DNA from 2 places in the Paenibacillus sp. FSL K6-1318 genome. Region 2 is predicted to be linked to the other one. Evidence: riboswitches for the same ligand, from Rfam matches in the RefSeq annotation. Region 2 holds a riboswitch; the other holds the start of a gene.
The links. Region 2 has a riboswitch for thiamine pyrophosphate ahead of NYE45_RS04385 (ECF transporter S component). Riboswitches for the same ligand answer to the same signal wherever they lie in the genome.
Positions count from the first base shown of each region.

Region 1: it holds a riboswitch for thiamine pyrophosphate, as region 2 does, so the genes downstream of both, NYE45_RS02210 (ABC transporter substrate-binding protein) here and NYE45_RS04385 (ECF transporter S component) in region 2, are expected to answer to the same signal.

Region 1 covers NZ_CP150270.1:452,957-460,799, forward strand. Annotated here, with positions in the region: gene nfsA (oxygen-insensitive NADPH nitroreductase) at 1-1, shown strand, start outside; gene NYE45_RS02190 (TatD family hydrolase) at 326-1,156, opposite strand; gene NYE45_RS02195 (ABC transporter ATP-binding protein) at 1,239-2,147, opposite strand; gene NYE45_RS02200 (ABC transporter permease) at 2,185-2,943, opposite strand; gene NYE45_RS02205 (thiamine-binding protein) at 2,943-3,233, opposite strand; gene NYE45_RS02210 (ABC transporter substrate-binding protein) at 3,449-4,489, opposite strand; TPP riboswitch at 4,799-4,911, opposite strand; gene NYE45_RS02215 (VOC family protein) at 5,072-5,458, opposite strand; gene NYE45_RS02220 (hypothetical protein) at 5,757-6,191, shown strand; gene NYE45_RS02225 (MFS transporter) at 6,615-7,843, opposite strand, start outside.
Region 2 covers NZ_CP150270.1:988,655-996,497, forward strand. Annotated here, with positions in the region: partial or broken gene NYE45_RS04370 (arabinose transporter permease) at 163-381, shown strand; gene NYE45_RS04375 (radical SAM/SPASM domain-containing protein) at 522-1,397, shown strand; gene NYE45_RS04380 (pectate lyase) at 1,725-2,393, shown strand; TPP riboswitch at 2,438-2,546, shown strand; gene NYE45_RS04385 (ECF transporter S component) at 2,778-3,371, shown strand; gene NYE45_RS04390 (ABC transporter ATP-binding protein) at 3,372-4,943, shown strand; gene NYE45_RS04395 (energy-coupling factor transporter transmembrane component T) at 4,918-5,712, shown strand; gene NYE45_RS04400 (PQQ-binding-like beta-propeller repeat protein) at 5,861-7,843, shown strand, end outside.

The DNA.
Region 1 (7,843 bases), 540 kb from region 2:
AGTTGAACTGAAGGTAGTTACACTTGCCACTCCGATGACAGAACAACCTTCCGATCGCTGTTATCCCCAGATTTTTTGATCCAATTTTTGTGAAGGTGAAAATCTAGTGATAGCGTATGCTTTCGAAGTAGCTTTCTTTCAGAAAGCTTTTAGGCGAACGCTCTGCTTCCTCAGGTTATTTCTGTCCTCTACGTTCCTGTGTAAAAATTTAGTTAAACTGATATATATATAGTAAATTAGAAGTCAGTCGGTGGCGAAGCCGACTGGCTTCTTTGTGCTGTGTTGGCACGGGCAAGCGAGAGTGCTTGCTGCTACCAGATTGTACTCAAGTTAAGCCATAGAAACGCTTCGTATTCTGATAAAAGAGACGGGCTGCCCGCTCGGTTCCCATGCCGGTGATCTCGCTCCATGCCTGAATGACCTGTCTGGTCATGGCCGGGTGTGTCATTCGTCCCTGAAATGGCCCTTCGAAGGGCCAAGGTCCGTCGGTCTCGGCCATCACTTGTTCTGATGGATATTGCCGGGCGAGTTCACGAATCTCATCTTCATACCGAATATCCGGCGTGAAAGAGATGAAATAGCCGTTGTCCGCCATACGCTTTATGGTTTGGCGAGATCCTTTGAACCAGTGGAAATGAGCACGTCGGAATTGATAATGCTCCAGCAGATCACAGACGATATCCGCATCTTCGTATACCGCATGAAGGACAAGTGGTTTGTTATGCTTTTTGGCGAGTTGGATAAAACGTTCGAGCAGTTCGATGTACCCGCTCTGATCGAAGTGTTGCCCTGCCTGCTCAGCCTCCTGACGGTTGTAATAGGGAAGCCCAACTTCTCCTATGGCTATGGCTTGTCCCATATGCTTCTCAATCCATTGGAAGAACAGGTCCATTTCTGCAACGGAGGGCAGTTCCTGTTCCGGATGGAAACCGAAGGCCGGATAGATGTAGCGTGGATGTTGCTTTGCAAGCTTCAGATTGGCCTGGGCAGAAGCAAGATTCATGGACACGGCGATGATTGCTTCGACTTGCTGAGACGGAAACGATAGCAGCATCTCACGTTGTTCATCAGGCGTATACTGATCGAAGTGAATATGAGCATCAATTAAGGGTGCGAAAGCTTGAGCATGCACGAGGGAATTCCTCCTTGTGGTCATTTATATTCTAACTATGTTACGCAGGATTTCTTATGGTGGATCACCCATTAAAGGAAAATAATAACTTAAAAAACCCGCGCTATTATGATAGGCGGGCTTTCTGCTGTTCTTCTCTCATCCACTGTGCAATCTGCCGTTTACGTTCAAGGAATGCGGATTCCTCTGTAATTTCTTCTCGTCTTGGGCGATCAAAAGGAACATGTACCTCGTGCAGCACCGTTGCAGGTCGGTTGGATAACACATAGACCCGATCGGCAAGCAGCAATGCTTCTTCGATATTGTGGGTGATGAACAGCACCGAGCGGCGGTTCTGTTCCCAGATATCGAGCAGCCAGCGCTGCATGTCACTACGTGTCAGTGCATCCAGCGCGCTGAAAGGTTCGTCCAGAAGCATGAGTTCCTGCGGACTGAGCAGGGCACGCAAAAATGCAGCACGCTGCTGCATTCCGCCCGACAGCATATGAGGATAGGCCTGCTCGAACCCGGCAAGACCCACGCTGCTTAACCACTTTCGAGCCTCTGCAAGTGCTTCGGCCCGAGAGGGAGCATTTGTCGCTACTTCACCAGCAAGTAGTACGTTATCTTCAATGGTACGCCACGGGAAAAGAGCAGGCTGTTGTGGCATATAACTGATCTTGCCACGTTGGCCCGTCACATCGAGACCATTCATCAGCACTTGCCCTTCCTGAGGCTTCAGCAGACCACCGATGATATGGAACAGGGTGCTTTTGCCGCAGCCAGAAGGTCCAACGATAGCGACAAACTCACCTTGCTCCACAGTCAGGGACAGGCCGTTCAGAACCGATAACCTGCTCCGTCGTTCGCGGAATGATGCATGAACATTAACAACGTCCAGTGCAGGTGGAACCAGAGCAGGAGTAGCATTGGCAGGTTGATCAGGGGTAGCCGAGTGAAACTTTTCACCATGCTTGGGCTCCATTACGCTTGCTCCTCCTCTAGGCAGGACTTGTGCGTCCTGTTGCCGATTCATATGATCATCACTTCCTAATATACAGATTACATCTTTACTACCGCTTCTGTGGCCGCCAGCGCACGAGCAGCTTCTCCAGTAGCGCAATGAGCAGGAAGAGCAGCAAGCTGAGCGCGACAATAATCATGATTGCCACGAATAGACGATCGGTGCGATAAGCCGACTTTTGCAGCATCATATAATAACCAATACCCTTGTCTGCACCAATCCATTCGGCAATGATGGCACCCATCACGCTATAGGTAGCGGCGATTTTGACACCGGAGAACACGGATGGCAGCGCATGGGGAAGCTCCAGCTTCCAGAAGATCTGGCGACGTTTCGCACCAGCCATGCGCATATAGTTCATCATCGCCGCGTCGGTACGGGTCAAGCCGTCCATGGCCGCCACTGCGACAGGGAAGAAGCAGACTAGGATGATGGTAATCAGCTTGGGCAACAGCCCGAATCCGAACCAGATCAATAGGAGCGGCGCCAGCGCGATGGTCGGGATATTTTGACTAAGAATAAGTAAAGGATACAAGGCTGACTTGAGAAAAGGGACCAAATGCAGCACCATCGCAATCAGCAATCCGACCGCTGTGCCAGCCGCGAATCCGATCAGCGTTAACTGAATGGTTGCGGAGGCATGCATGCCAAGTCGCTCGGCCTGGGATGCCGCTTGGCGGGCGATATCGGACGGTGCTGGCAGCATCCATTTCTCAATATGGAACAGGGAGACAGCTCCCTGCCATATTGCTATAAAGAGAATAACCGCCACAAAGGGCGGCCATACACTTTTGAAATAGGCATGCATTAGCGATATTTCTCCGTCAGGGTGTCCATACTGAAGCCGGTTGGGCTATGGGCGATTTTGATCTGAGAGATGATGCTTGGGCTGCCAGCCTCCACGAGTACCTCGTGCATTTTACGGACAACCTCGAGCAGTTCCTCCAGTTCCCCCTCCATCGTGGTGTCGAGCGCGTTCACCTGATACTTCAGGCCAGATTGCTGAATGACTTCAATGGCGCGATCTACGTAAGGATAAGAATTCTCGCCATTTGGCGTTTTCGGAATAACCTGAATGCTAAGTAGTGTGCTTGCCATGAGAGATCACGGCTCCTTTCGTGATAAATTGCATGAATTGAACCAGGTTTACACTTATCACTCCGATTGCAGTACCCTCTTCCGATCACTGTTATCCCCAGATTTCTTGAATCCATTTTCAATGGGGAAATCCGGGATAAAGGCGAACACTTCGCTTCTTCAGATGGGTTCTGCACTCTTCGTTCTTGTGTAAAAAAGTTAAACTTAAGCAATTTTTATTGGGGTAAAAACTCGTTCGTATATGCTTTGCTCACATCGATCTGTTCATCCAGCAGTTTTTTGCTAAACATCCAGTCAGTGTAGTTCTGCCACACTTCCTGTTTTTGTTCACCCCAACGCGGGGCGTCATCCGTGTACTTTGGACTAAGCCATTTCTGGCTTGCCAGCACCAATTCCTTGTCCAGATCCGGTACAGCTTTGATCAGAATGTTCGCTGCGTCTTCGGGATGATCAATCGCGTATTGATATCCTTCGGAGGTGGCTTTCAGGAATGCTTTCACCAGCTCAGGATCGTTCTGAATCGTCTGCTCGTTCGTTACGAGGACAGGCGTGTAGTAATCCAGTGCATCTGAATAATCCTTCACATATAACATGTCGATCGGTTCTCCGCGCAGTTCGGCTTCAATCCCCGTCCAAGCGTAGAAAATCCACGCAAAATCAATGTCCCGTTTTATTGCGGTGAAAAAGTCAGCGTCACCCATGTTAATGTTTTTCACTTTGGATACATCAGCTCCGTCGCCTTCCATAATGGATTGCATCACGGCTTCTTCAACAGGGGAGCCCCAACCGCCATAAGTTTTACCCTCGAAATCTTTCGGTGATTTAATATTCCGATCCGCCGGAGCAGCGAACCCGGATGTATTATGCTGAATAACTGCTGCAATGGAGACGAGTGGAACACCCTGTGTGCGGGCTTGAGTTACACTCTCCTGATAACTTACGCCAAAAGGCACTTCATTTGATGCAACCATCGTATCCGCGCCACCAGCACCTGGTTGTACAATCTCCACGTTCAAGCCTTCGGCCTTATAAAAACCTTGATCCACGGCCGCATACAGGCCGGTATGATTCGTATTTGGTGTCCAGTCGAGCACCACTTTAATATCTTTCAGGGCGGCAGTGTCACCTTCGTTGCTGCTTTCCGCATTCTTGCTGCCGTTCTGTTCTGCCGGGGCAGCTTCTTTGCCGCCACATGCGGCCACCGTCACCAGTAGTACGCATAAGAGCAACAGTCCCATTGTTTTACGCCAATTCATCTTTGATTCTCTCCTTCGGTATGTCCGGCCGATTGGCACGGGGTACTCCTTGGCTTCATATCCAATCATCTTGCATAAATCGACAGATTTATACCAGTTGAGATCCGGATGACGTTATTTTTGAACGTAAGTAAAACGTCCATCGATGTCATTCAAGGAAGCCAGACCGCGTTTAGCGGCAGTTTTTCTTGCAATATCAGAAAGGCGATGCTTCCAAACGTATACTTTCCGATAGTAACAAAAAAAGCGCCCCGTATTCCGGGACGCGTGCAGGCGTTAGAGAGGTGGCGTTCAGCCATAGGGCTGTGCCATTTCGATATACTCCGATTCCTACGCTGGCATGATCCAGATCAGGTCTAAGGGTTAGTATCTTGGTGGGATACACTCTCAGCCGGCCAATTCCGACTCCCCTGGGAAACTATGAAGTTACGGGCATTACTAGGTGTAATTATAGGCCAGCCGGTGGAACGTGTCCAGTCAGGAACTGGATAGCGTGCGGTCCGAGTAGAGCATTCCATCCATTAAAGGATTTACACAGGTCACTATTGAACCGATCTAATTGTCCACACACTGCTGATGTACTTAACGTTGGAAGAATTCGATCCATTCTCTCTCCGGACCATAGATGAAGAAGTAACGGTAACCGTTAGGCAGTGTGATGATTTCTCCATCGATAAATTCGGCTTCGGTGGCTTGGATGCGTTTGTATTCAGAATCAAGGTCATCCACATGGATGGCAAAATGGTGCACAGTTCCTTCGGCAGGCAGCTTGTCGCTGTACCCTTGAATTAACTCAATCTCTGTCTCGTTACTTCCATTGAAGCCGAGGAAGGCAAGCTGAATGACGCCGTTTGTATGTGTCACGCGGTCTTTCAGTTCCAATCCGACAACCTCCGTATAGAAAAGGAGTGTGGTATCCAGATCACGAACGGCAATGCCGACGTGGTCGATGCGCTTTTGAAAACTCATCGTAGTAATCCCCCTTATGATCCGTTAATGTAACCGGAAAATGTTACCTGACATATTAAGGAGTATGATAGATTTATAAAACCTAGTTGTCAAGTGGGGATTGTTCATATCTACACGTGTGAAATTCAGCTGGAGTAACCATCCAATTATTATGTAGTTCACAGAATGTTCACTTATGTGGAGGCTTTCCTCATCTCTATAATTACGAAGATAAACAGAGAGGATGAGAGAATTGCCAATAAGCAAGAAGGAACAAATTATTTTCGGATTAATGATGTGTATAGGGATGGTAATAGTCATGATGTTCTTCAATCTATGGCACAGTGGGTTACTCGGTAAGATGTCCCCGCTTGAGATACTGCTTCAATTCATATTATGTTTTGTCATCGCGTTTCTGGTGGAGTCTTTCATTGTTGGCCCTGTGGCGAGAAAGATTGCATTCTCCTTGCCCTTCGACAAGTCCAACAAGATTTTGGGTGTGCTCGTCATGTCATTTTTCATGGTGATTGGCATGGTTCTGATCATGTCCATGTATGGAATGATTTCAGCGTATCTTGCAGACCAATTAGGTGGGGGTTCCATATTCTGTACCTATCTTCAGACGATCGCTCGCAACTTCAGCCTGGCGCTTCCATATCAGTTAATCATTCTGGGACCACTCGTGCGATATGTATTCGGTAAATTCATCAAGGACAACGGGCCTGTATTGCCTGCCGTTAACAAAAGTGTGTGATTCAACGGGGTCCAGAGTATTTCCTGGGCAATCTTGTGCAAATGAATAGATCATATTCTCACTTTTAATGAAAGGTGATCAGAGAGGCAAAGATAGGGCACTTGCCACCATTATTGCAGCCCTAACGAATCTAGAACACCTTATTAGGCCGGTTTTTAAGGAATGAAAAATCTAACGAATTTCAGCGGCGTTATTAGGTTAAGAAACTGCAACGAGATCTTGATTTGAAGCTAATTACCTACAATAACGTCTCTAGGATTCGTTAGATTTCAAACATACAGAAATGGAGATGAATAGCGTGTGTCAAGTTCGTTAGAACAGAGTAACGATACAAAAAAATGTCCACCGTCAAGTCATGACAGTAGACATTTCATTTTTTTAATAGGTAATTCTAATTCTCAGAACTGGATTGATGCATAACTGTTAAGTTGCTGGATCGACCATATGTTTGTTCTGCCATTGATACGTGATTACGCTAATGACAAGCAGGCCAACTGCAAAGATCGCAAGCATCCATGCAGACTGATTAACCGCCAGATGATCAAGACTCCACCCCGTCGTCAAAGGCAGAATGGCACCGCCAACCCCGCCTGAGGCAATCAAAATGCTGGGTGTGGATTCTTCTGTTCCGGGCAGCAGTTTACTGGCGAAGACAAGGGCAATGGAGAAAATGCCTGACATCGCAAGTCCAAGTAGCAAGATGATGAGAAACGCAGACCAGATCTGGTTCGTAAATGGAAATACCATTAACAAAAGAACAGACGCGAGACAACTGTACAGGACATAGACGCGGTATTGGAATTTCTCTGCGATATACCCGGCGAAGAGTCGTCCCACGGACATGGCAATCCAGAAACAGGTAACACTAAGCGCTGCTCCGGCTTCCTTCATGTTCATTTTCTCAATCAGGATCGCTGGCATGAAGTTCGCAAGACTCATCTCCGTGCCAACGTATAGGAAGAAGAACAGGACGAATAGTACTAGCAGAGTCAGGTTACGTCCGCGATAGGTTGGGCCGGATGAACTGGCAGGTGCGGGGTGCATCTCACCCGATGTCCCAGCAGAGTGCGTATGTACCGAAGCATGATTTGAACCTCGTCGATCCAGCACCTGGTCTAGCTCACCGAATGATCCTTTCGCCCAGAATATAAAGGTTAGTGCTGCGCAGATCGCAACAACGAGAAAGGAGAGGCGCCAGTATCCAGCAGCAATCAGACCGCTGGCAATGAGCGGCATGACCATCGCCCCGATTCCGAATAACACTTCCAGTCGACTCATGGCAACAGCTGTATTGTCTTTGATTGCAGCGATGATAATGGTGCCAATGACAGCTTCAACCATTCCGAATCCGAAGCCGGCTGCGGGTGCGATGACGAACATCCAGCCCCACGGTGGCAACAGCATGTAGGATAATTCTGCAATACAGAGCAACGCTGTGGCGATTAACAGGCCTCCCCGTTTACCAAAGCGTCTGTTCAGCCATGGAGATAACAATACACCACCCAGGAATCCTGCAAATTGAGCGAAGATCAGCGTTCCGCCATGGCTATAATCTTTGCCGTAATGTTCAAGTGCAACCGGCAGAATGGAACCGAGTACAACGTGGGCAAGTCCAATCAGGAAATAGGACAGACATCCGATCCACAGTAATT
Region 2 (7,843 bases):
GTGAGGTTGTAATCATACAAATTTCAGTTGGAAATGATGATTTCATCGACCTGTAATTATTTGTAAAATGAGATATTGAATAGAACATGGAGAGGTTCCAAGCTCAAACCAATCACAATCTATGTGGTGACGTTTACTTTGTATGGCGGATATGCTGCGATGAACAGTTGGAATAACTTTCTCTGGCCACTCGTGGTGCTTCGGACAACGGAACAATTTACTTTGCCGATCGGACTCGCGTCTTTCGTATCGCCACTGGGCAATCATTACGAAGAACTAATCGCTGGAGCCGTGCTTGCCATTGTACCGATTCTGATTCTGTTCCTGTTCTTCCAGCGCTTTTTTATCTCAGGACTCACGGTTGGCGGGGTCAAAGGATAATGGCATAAATCTTTAAACCCGTAAACAGTTCAACAATTTACCTGGGCTCCCTAACCCGATATAATAGTGGTGGCGCATATTGGCCGGATCACAAATGCAGGTGGGATTGTTCTCCCTCCGAAGCAGAATGGGGACCCGAGTTGAAAACGTTCAAAAAAGTATATATTGAGATCACGAGTATCTGCAATCTGGCGTGCAGTTTTTGTCCGCAGACACAGCGTGCCAAAGGATTCATCGACCCTGAAGTCTTCAACAATATACTGGATCAAGTTAAACCACATACCAACCATATTTATCTACATGTCAAAGGTGAACCCTTGTTGCATCCCAAAATAGATCTGCTGCTCGATTCCGCACATGCGAAGGGACTCAAGGTGAACATTACCACGAATGGTACACTGCTGCCCAAGACTCAGCATAAATTGCTTGGCAAACCGGCGCTGCGGCAGATGAATTTCTCCCTGCACAGCTTCGATGGGCATGAAGGTTCAACTGACCGTGACGGGTACCTGAGCAATATTCTGTCTTTTGTACACGAGGCCGTTAAGCACAATGTCATCATTTCATTCCGGCTGTGGAATCTGACGCAGGATAACTTCACGAATGCTCAGATGAATCGAAATCGGGAGACTCTTGAAGTACTGGAACGTGAATTCAATCTGGACTTCCGTATTGAGGAAAAAGTAGTTCCAGGCAGCGGGGTCAAAATTGCCCCGAATGTATACCTGAATCAGGACCATGAGTTCCAGTGGCCAAGTCTGGATGCACCCGAAGATGACGGCAAAGGCTTTTGCCATGCGCTTCGCGGTCAGGCAGCTGTACTTGTAGACGGAACGGTGGTTCCATGCTGTCTCGATGGCGAGGGTGTCATTAATCTCGGTAACGTGCACGAGAAGTCATTCTCGGAGATTATTGAGGGTGAGCGAGCGAACAATCTGGTATATGGTTTCTCCAAGCGCGAAGCTGTGGAAGAGTTGTGTCGAAAGTGCGGGTATCGTCAGCGGTTTGGAGCCTAGAATATATTAGTGAGTATACTTAACTCTCTATAAGATCACGTTGTCTGTAACAGATGATGTGGTCTTTGTTGTGTTATTGAGGTTGTAAATAGAGCATATCCGAAGTTGATATCAGTACATCACAAGTAGACACGATACCGCAAAACATGCTGAAACATCAGGTTCTATGCTGGAAAATGATTACGTGACCTAATGATTATTCTCGTAACATTCCTTTATTTGGTAGGATCAGGGTAGGTTCTGAAAACAGAGATTTCTCTCTTAGTTTATATGAAGACAAGTCTCTGCTTGAACCCATTCAATCCAAATAAGGGAGGATGTTTATTCATGAAAAAGATGTTGACGGTATTGTTGTCGGTTGGTCTGCTTGCTTCTGCATTTGGTGCAATTCCGGTGTCTGCAGCTCCCGAGATCGTGAAGACAACGATTATTGTTCCTAAAGGAACGACGTATGATGGGAAAGGCAAAAGTGTTGCTGCAGATCCCAAAACATTAGGAGATGGCAGCCAGGCCGAGAACCAGAAGCCTATTTTCCGATTAGAAGCAGGAGCTACGTTAAAAAATGTTGTGATTGAAGCACCAGCTGCGGATGGCGTGCACTGTTATGGCAACTGCAATATTGAGAATGTAACCTGGAAGGATGTCGGTGAGGATGCGCTCACGCTGAAATCCGCAGGGACTGTAAATATCACGGGTGGTGCAGCGTACAAGGCCTATGACAAAGTGTTCCAGATGAATGCATCTGGTACGATTAATATTAAAAATTTCAGAGCGGATGATATCGGCAAGCTGGTGCGTCAAAATGGCGGAACGTCCTATACGGTCACGATGAATGTGTCCAACTCGGACATTTCCAATGTGAAGGATTCCATCCTGCGGACAGATAGCAGCTCTACTGTAGGTAAAATCACAAATACACGTTATTCCAAAGTGCCAACGCTGTTCAAGGGCTTTGCTTCAGGGAAAACGAGCCAGTCCGGAAACACGCAATATTAAAGGATTGCCACAAATACCCATCTGATGTACATTAGAAGCAATGAAATAAGTGAACCGGGAGCTCAATGAAGTTGGGCTGAGAGAGTGGCCTTGTGCCGCTGACCGTACATCTGATCTGGGTAATGCCAGCGTAGAGAACATGGATTTACAATGTGTAAGGGTGAAATGTGCAAATTAATGAGGAAAACAACATGACTTCTTTCAGCTGCGGTGGTTGGTCTGCTGCAACGGAGAGGGAATGATTGATAATCCGTCTTTTCGACATCCATCCAATACATCGTTGTGAGGATTGTATCCTGTGCGTAAGGCCTGCCCGGAACCGGGGAGGCTTTTTTTGTTTACTTTTATAACCCCCACAGGGAGCAGAGGAAGGAAGTAGAGAACATGGGAGCAACAGCAGGCAACAAACGATTGAAACTAACGGATATTCTGGTAACCATCGTGATCGCAGTGGTGTTTGGGGTGATCTACAAGATATGGGGACCTACGTATGACCTGATGAAACCATTCGGCGTTCATGCGGAGCAGATGATCTACGGCATGTGGTTTATGGCGGGCACGTTTGCTTTTGTTATCATTCGTAAACCAGGTGTGGCGATTCTTGCTGAGGTTGCGGCTTCAACGGTGAGTGCTTTTCTAGGCAGTGAATGGGGCATGTCCACACTGGTGTATGGTCTGTTGCAAGGACTGGGAGCCGAGATATTCTTCGCCGCATTTCTGTATCGTAAAACCAATCTGTTTGTCACGTGTCTTGCAGCCATAGGAGCCGCCGCGGCTTCGCTCTTGCTGGATTACCAGTACGGGTATATTGATTCACTCTCGGTGTGGAACTATACGTTATTTATTGGGTTCCGCTTTATTGGAAGTATCCTGATTGCCGGAGTGTTCGCTTATTATCTCGCCAAAGCATTGGAACTGACAGGTGTAACGCGTTCGCTCAGACCGGTATCCAAACAAGATTATGAGGCTCTGGATTAGATGAACGGGGAAGGGAATTCGCAAGCGGTAAGTGTGACGAATCTAAGATGCAAGTTCCCGGGAGAGAAGGCCTTGGTATTCCAAGGCTTGTCTCTCTCTGTGCGTCAAGGGGAGAAAGTGTTGTTGCTTGGACCGAGCGGCTCCGGGAAATCGACGTTATTACAAATATTGAGCGGTCTGATACCACGTTCAGTTGAGATCCCGATGAAATGTGATGATATCCAGGTTCCGACAAAGGCCGGAGTGGTCTTTCAAGACCCGGATACCCAGTTCTGTATGTCCTATACGGATGAGGAGATCGCATTTGTGCTGGAAAACCGGAATATTCCGCGTGAAGAGATGGCGGGGCTGATTGAATATTATCTGGATCAGGTGGGGTTATCCTTTGAACAAAATCGGACATTGATTCAATCGATGTCTCAGGGGATGAAGCAGCGTCTTGCGATCGCTTCGATGCTTGCCATGGACCCGGAGGTGTTGTTTCTGGATGAACCCACTGCACTGCTGGATGATGCGGGGACTTTCCAAGTGTGGGATACCGTCAAACGGATTGCCAGTGACAAAACGTTAATTATCGTTGAACATAAAATCAATGAGATTGTCGATATGGTCGACCGCATCGTTGTGATATCACCTGAAGGAAAGATCGTGGCAGATGGGCCAGCACAGCAGGTATTCACGGATGAACGTGACAAGCTGAAGGCTTATGGAATCTGGTATCCGGGCGTGTGGGAGGAGCGCGAGCAGGCAACCAAGGAAGAACAGGAAAGTATCTCTGGAGAGCTACAAATGTGTGTGGATCAGAGCTTTCCGAGCTTGGAAGCACAGCAATCGTCTGGTTTATCCGAAAGAATGGGGATATTCCCCCTATCTAATGTATCATCCTTATCGCATGTAGCGCCGCTCTATCAGCCTGCACTGGATTTGCAGCAGTTTACCGGATGGCGTGGGAAAACATCCTCCATTCAGGTGGAACAGGCCAAGGTATGGCATGGAGACTGGATCGGTGTTGTGGGAGCCAATGGTGCAGGCAAGAGTTCATTGTTATTATCCCTGATGAATATTTTGAAGACGACAGGTCACTATGAGGTGGATGGTCATCCCTCTGGCAAAACGGAGCAACTCGCAGATCGAATTGCGTTTGTATTTCAGAATCCGGAATTTCAATTTGTGACCAACACCGTCGCGGAAGAAGTGGAATTCTCTTTGCTTGGGGGCAGGCTTACTACAAAAGAAAGACATGACAGGACTGAGCATATGCTGAAGCAATTTGGGCTAATCGATCTGTCCGAGCGTCATCCTTACCAATTATCGATGGGGCAGAAACGACGCTTGAGTGTTGCCTCCGCACTGGTGAGAGAGCAGCGTATTTTGCTGTTGGATGAACCTACATTTGGACAGGATGCCCGTAATACGTTTGCCATGCTGGCACAACTGGAGCAATTGCGGCGTGAAGGAACAGCCATCGTTATGGTTACCCATGACCGTGAGATTGTAAAAAGATATTGCACCCGAATCTGGACGGTGGATGACGGGAGGTTATCTGATGCAACTGTCGTTTCCTCACCGTGAAACCTGGCTTCATGCCGTCAATCCCGGCTTGAAGATGATTATACTGACATTGATGTTTGTCTTTGTTATCCTTATTCACAATCTGAATGTAATGGCCAACGTCGCGGTAGCTATGTTGCTGTTACTGTGCTGGACAGGCCACCCGTGGTACAGATTGCTCCTGTATGCATCACCATTCATTCTGGTATTTATCTCTACGTCTACAGGTATGATGATGTTTGGTAAGGGAGAGACCACGTGGTATAAGTGGGGGCTGATTCATATTACAGAAGAGAGCTTCTATCGCGGACTACACTTAGGATTTCGCTCGCTGAGCATGGCAGCGGCTGGCTTGCTGTTCGGACTGACAACCAAGCCTGTAAGACTATTTTATTCTCTGATGCAGCAGTGGAAGCTTCCCGCAAAATATGCCTATAGCTTTCTGGCGGCGATGCGCATGATCCCGATTTTACTGGATGAATTCCAGACGCTCCGTTATGCGATTCGCATTCGTGGATCAAGGCAACGGGGCTCCCGCTGGAATGTGTACGGTACACTCAAGCGTTATGCTATTCCGTTACTGGCACAGAGTATTCGTCGTGCACAGCGAATGGCGGTAGCGATGGAAGCAAAGGGATTCACGGATGGCGCGAGCCGAACGTATTACATTCAGATTGGCTATTCTCGCGCTGATCTGTGGTTTGTATTTTATTATATGCTCACCTTAACCGCTGCTTATTACATCGGAGTTACCTTTCCTTATCATGCTACGATGGTGGATGTAAGGTAATACGGGAAAATGAAGAGAAATATATTGAGGTAAACGGTAACTTTTTCCTGATCACAGCGTCTATATGGAAATAACTTCTAATGGATGGGGATGAACGAAAGTGAAGACGGGGCCTGACTGGCAGAGAACGGGGTACAAATGGATTACCATGACTGGATTATCAGCTGTGCTGTTGACGGGATGGATGCTGCTGGATTCCGAAATGGTCGTGCTTGGGGGACAAGCTTCGGCTACAACGCCACAAGCCTTGGGGGCAAGTCCCCAAGCCTCATCAACACAGTTGGCCTACAAACAAGGAGAACCCGTTACGCTCATGACCGACATCCCTCTGTTCAAAAACAGGAGGGACAGCAGTGTGGCTGCTGACCAGATGAAAGTTGAATATTATACAACAAAAAGCGAAAAGTATACCCTGGCATCGGTTCGTGGTGAGTGGATACAGCTCAAATCATCCGAGCAAGGAGACTTTTGGCTGCCAAGTTGGTATGCGCTAAAGGGGAGCAGAAGCATGACGAAAACGGCTCCCCAAAGTTTCACGCTTCAATCGGGCAGTAAGCTGTATTTGGCCCCGGGTAGTGCTTCAACCTGGTCTTTTGAGAAAAGGCTAACAGATAAAGCGGTTATTGTTGCGGCGTGGGATGGATGGTATGGCGTCTCCCTTGCCCCTCAAATCTGGAATAAGGAATCGTCCACTTATCGTCCTGTACTGCTCTGGATCAAAGAAAAGGATATAGATCAACGAATGAATGTGGCTGATGGCTGGTTCAATCAGGAGGCATCGCTGCCGACTTCGGTAATACGCCATCTGACAGATATTAAGCTGAACAAGGCAACCACCTCCAAACAAGTGGCTGAGTGGTTAGGCGAGCCGGATTGGAAAGAGAGTTCAAGCAATCTAAATTATACGGGTTATTCAATGAGTATTGGGCAGACCTGGAGATATGAGCGGGAAGATGGGCAATATCTGGTCACATTCAACAAGAATGGCAAGGTGGTCAGGACAAGCTGGAATCTACCACAGGATAAACGAAATGTTGTGGTTTCCGATGGGAACATCAGTCGGGCGGATGAATATGGGTTCACAACAAAAATCTATGGCACAACGCTGCCGACGACAATCCCTTGGAAACCGCTTTGGACGAACCAGGGGGATATTAACTACACTTTTTTACAATCAGCCACGGATGACGTGCTCCTGATGAAAGGGGATGACGGTGGATTTAGCGGGGATTACTACGAAGGCTCCATATATGCTCTTGACCGACATTCGGGCCAGAAATTATGGGGGGTTAATGGGGGTTTTGGAAGATTGCAGGCAGAGTTGGATGCAGGACGCCAATACGTTACAATCTACAGCGAGTATGACCCTGACAAGAAAAAATACGTGGATCGTATTCGTCATCTGAACTTGAAGAACGGAAAGGTCACATGGACGTACACTCCTAAGCACAATTTGAGCCTGAATGGCATTACTGCGGCAAAAAACGTCGTGGTTGTGAATAGTCCGATAATTGAAGGCTCAAGCAATAGCAGGTTGACGGTTCTGGACAGTGCGAACGGAAAAACATTGTGGACGCGCAAACTGACTACAGGATATGAACTATTGAACAAGAGTGCAGATGACCCTTATGTGTTGTACTGGGAAAAGAATAAACTGGTTGCAGCCGATCCGCAATCGGGCCGAACCGTATGGAGCTTGAAGGCCAGACGATCCACCATAGAACAACTTGGGAATGATCCATATTTTGATGGGATCGAGCGTCTGGATCCCTTTGCAACCACGAATGCTGAAAGATGGATATCGCTGGATAATCAATGGCTACTGCTTGATCTGAACACGGGCAAGAAACTTGCGCAATTTCCTGCTCGGGTTGGACAGAGATTTGAGGTGCTGAACGATGGCATGCTGTTGATCCGTGAGAACAAAAACGGCGATCATTACGGAAAATATGAAGATTTTACAACCACCCTGCACGATGCCAAGACAGGCAAAACACGTTGGACGCTCAAGGGCAAGATTGAACGAGGCTTAGTGGAAGATGATCAGTTGTATGTGATTAAGAACGGCTATCCAGCGGCTTTGGATTATAAAACGGGGGAGACGCGCTGGAATGCCAAAGATACGATTGCA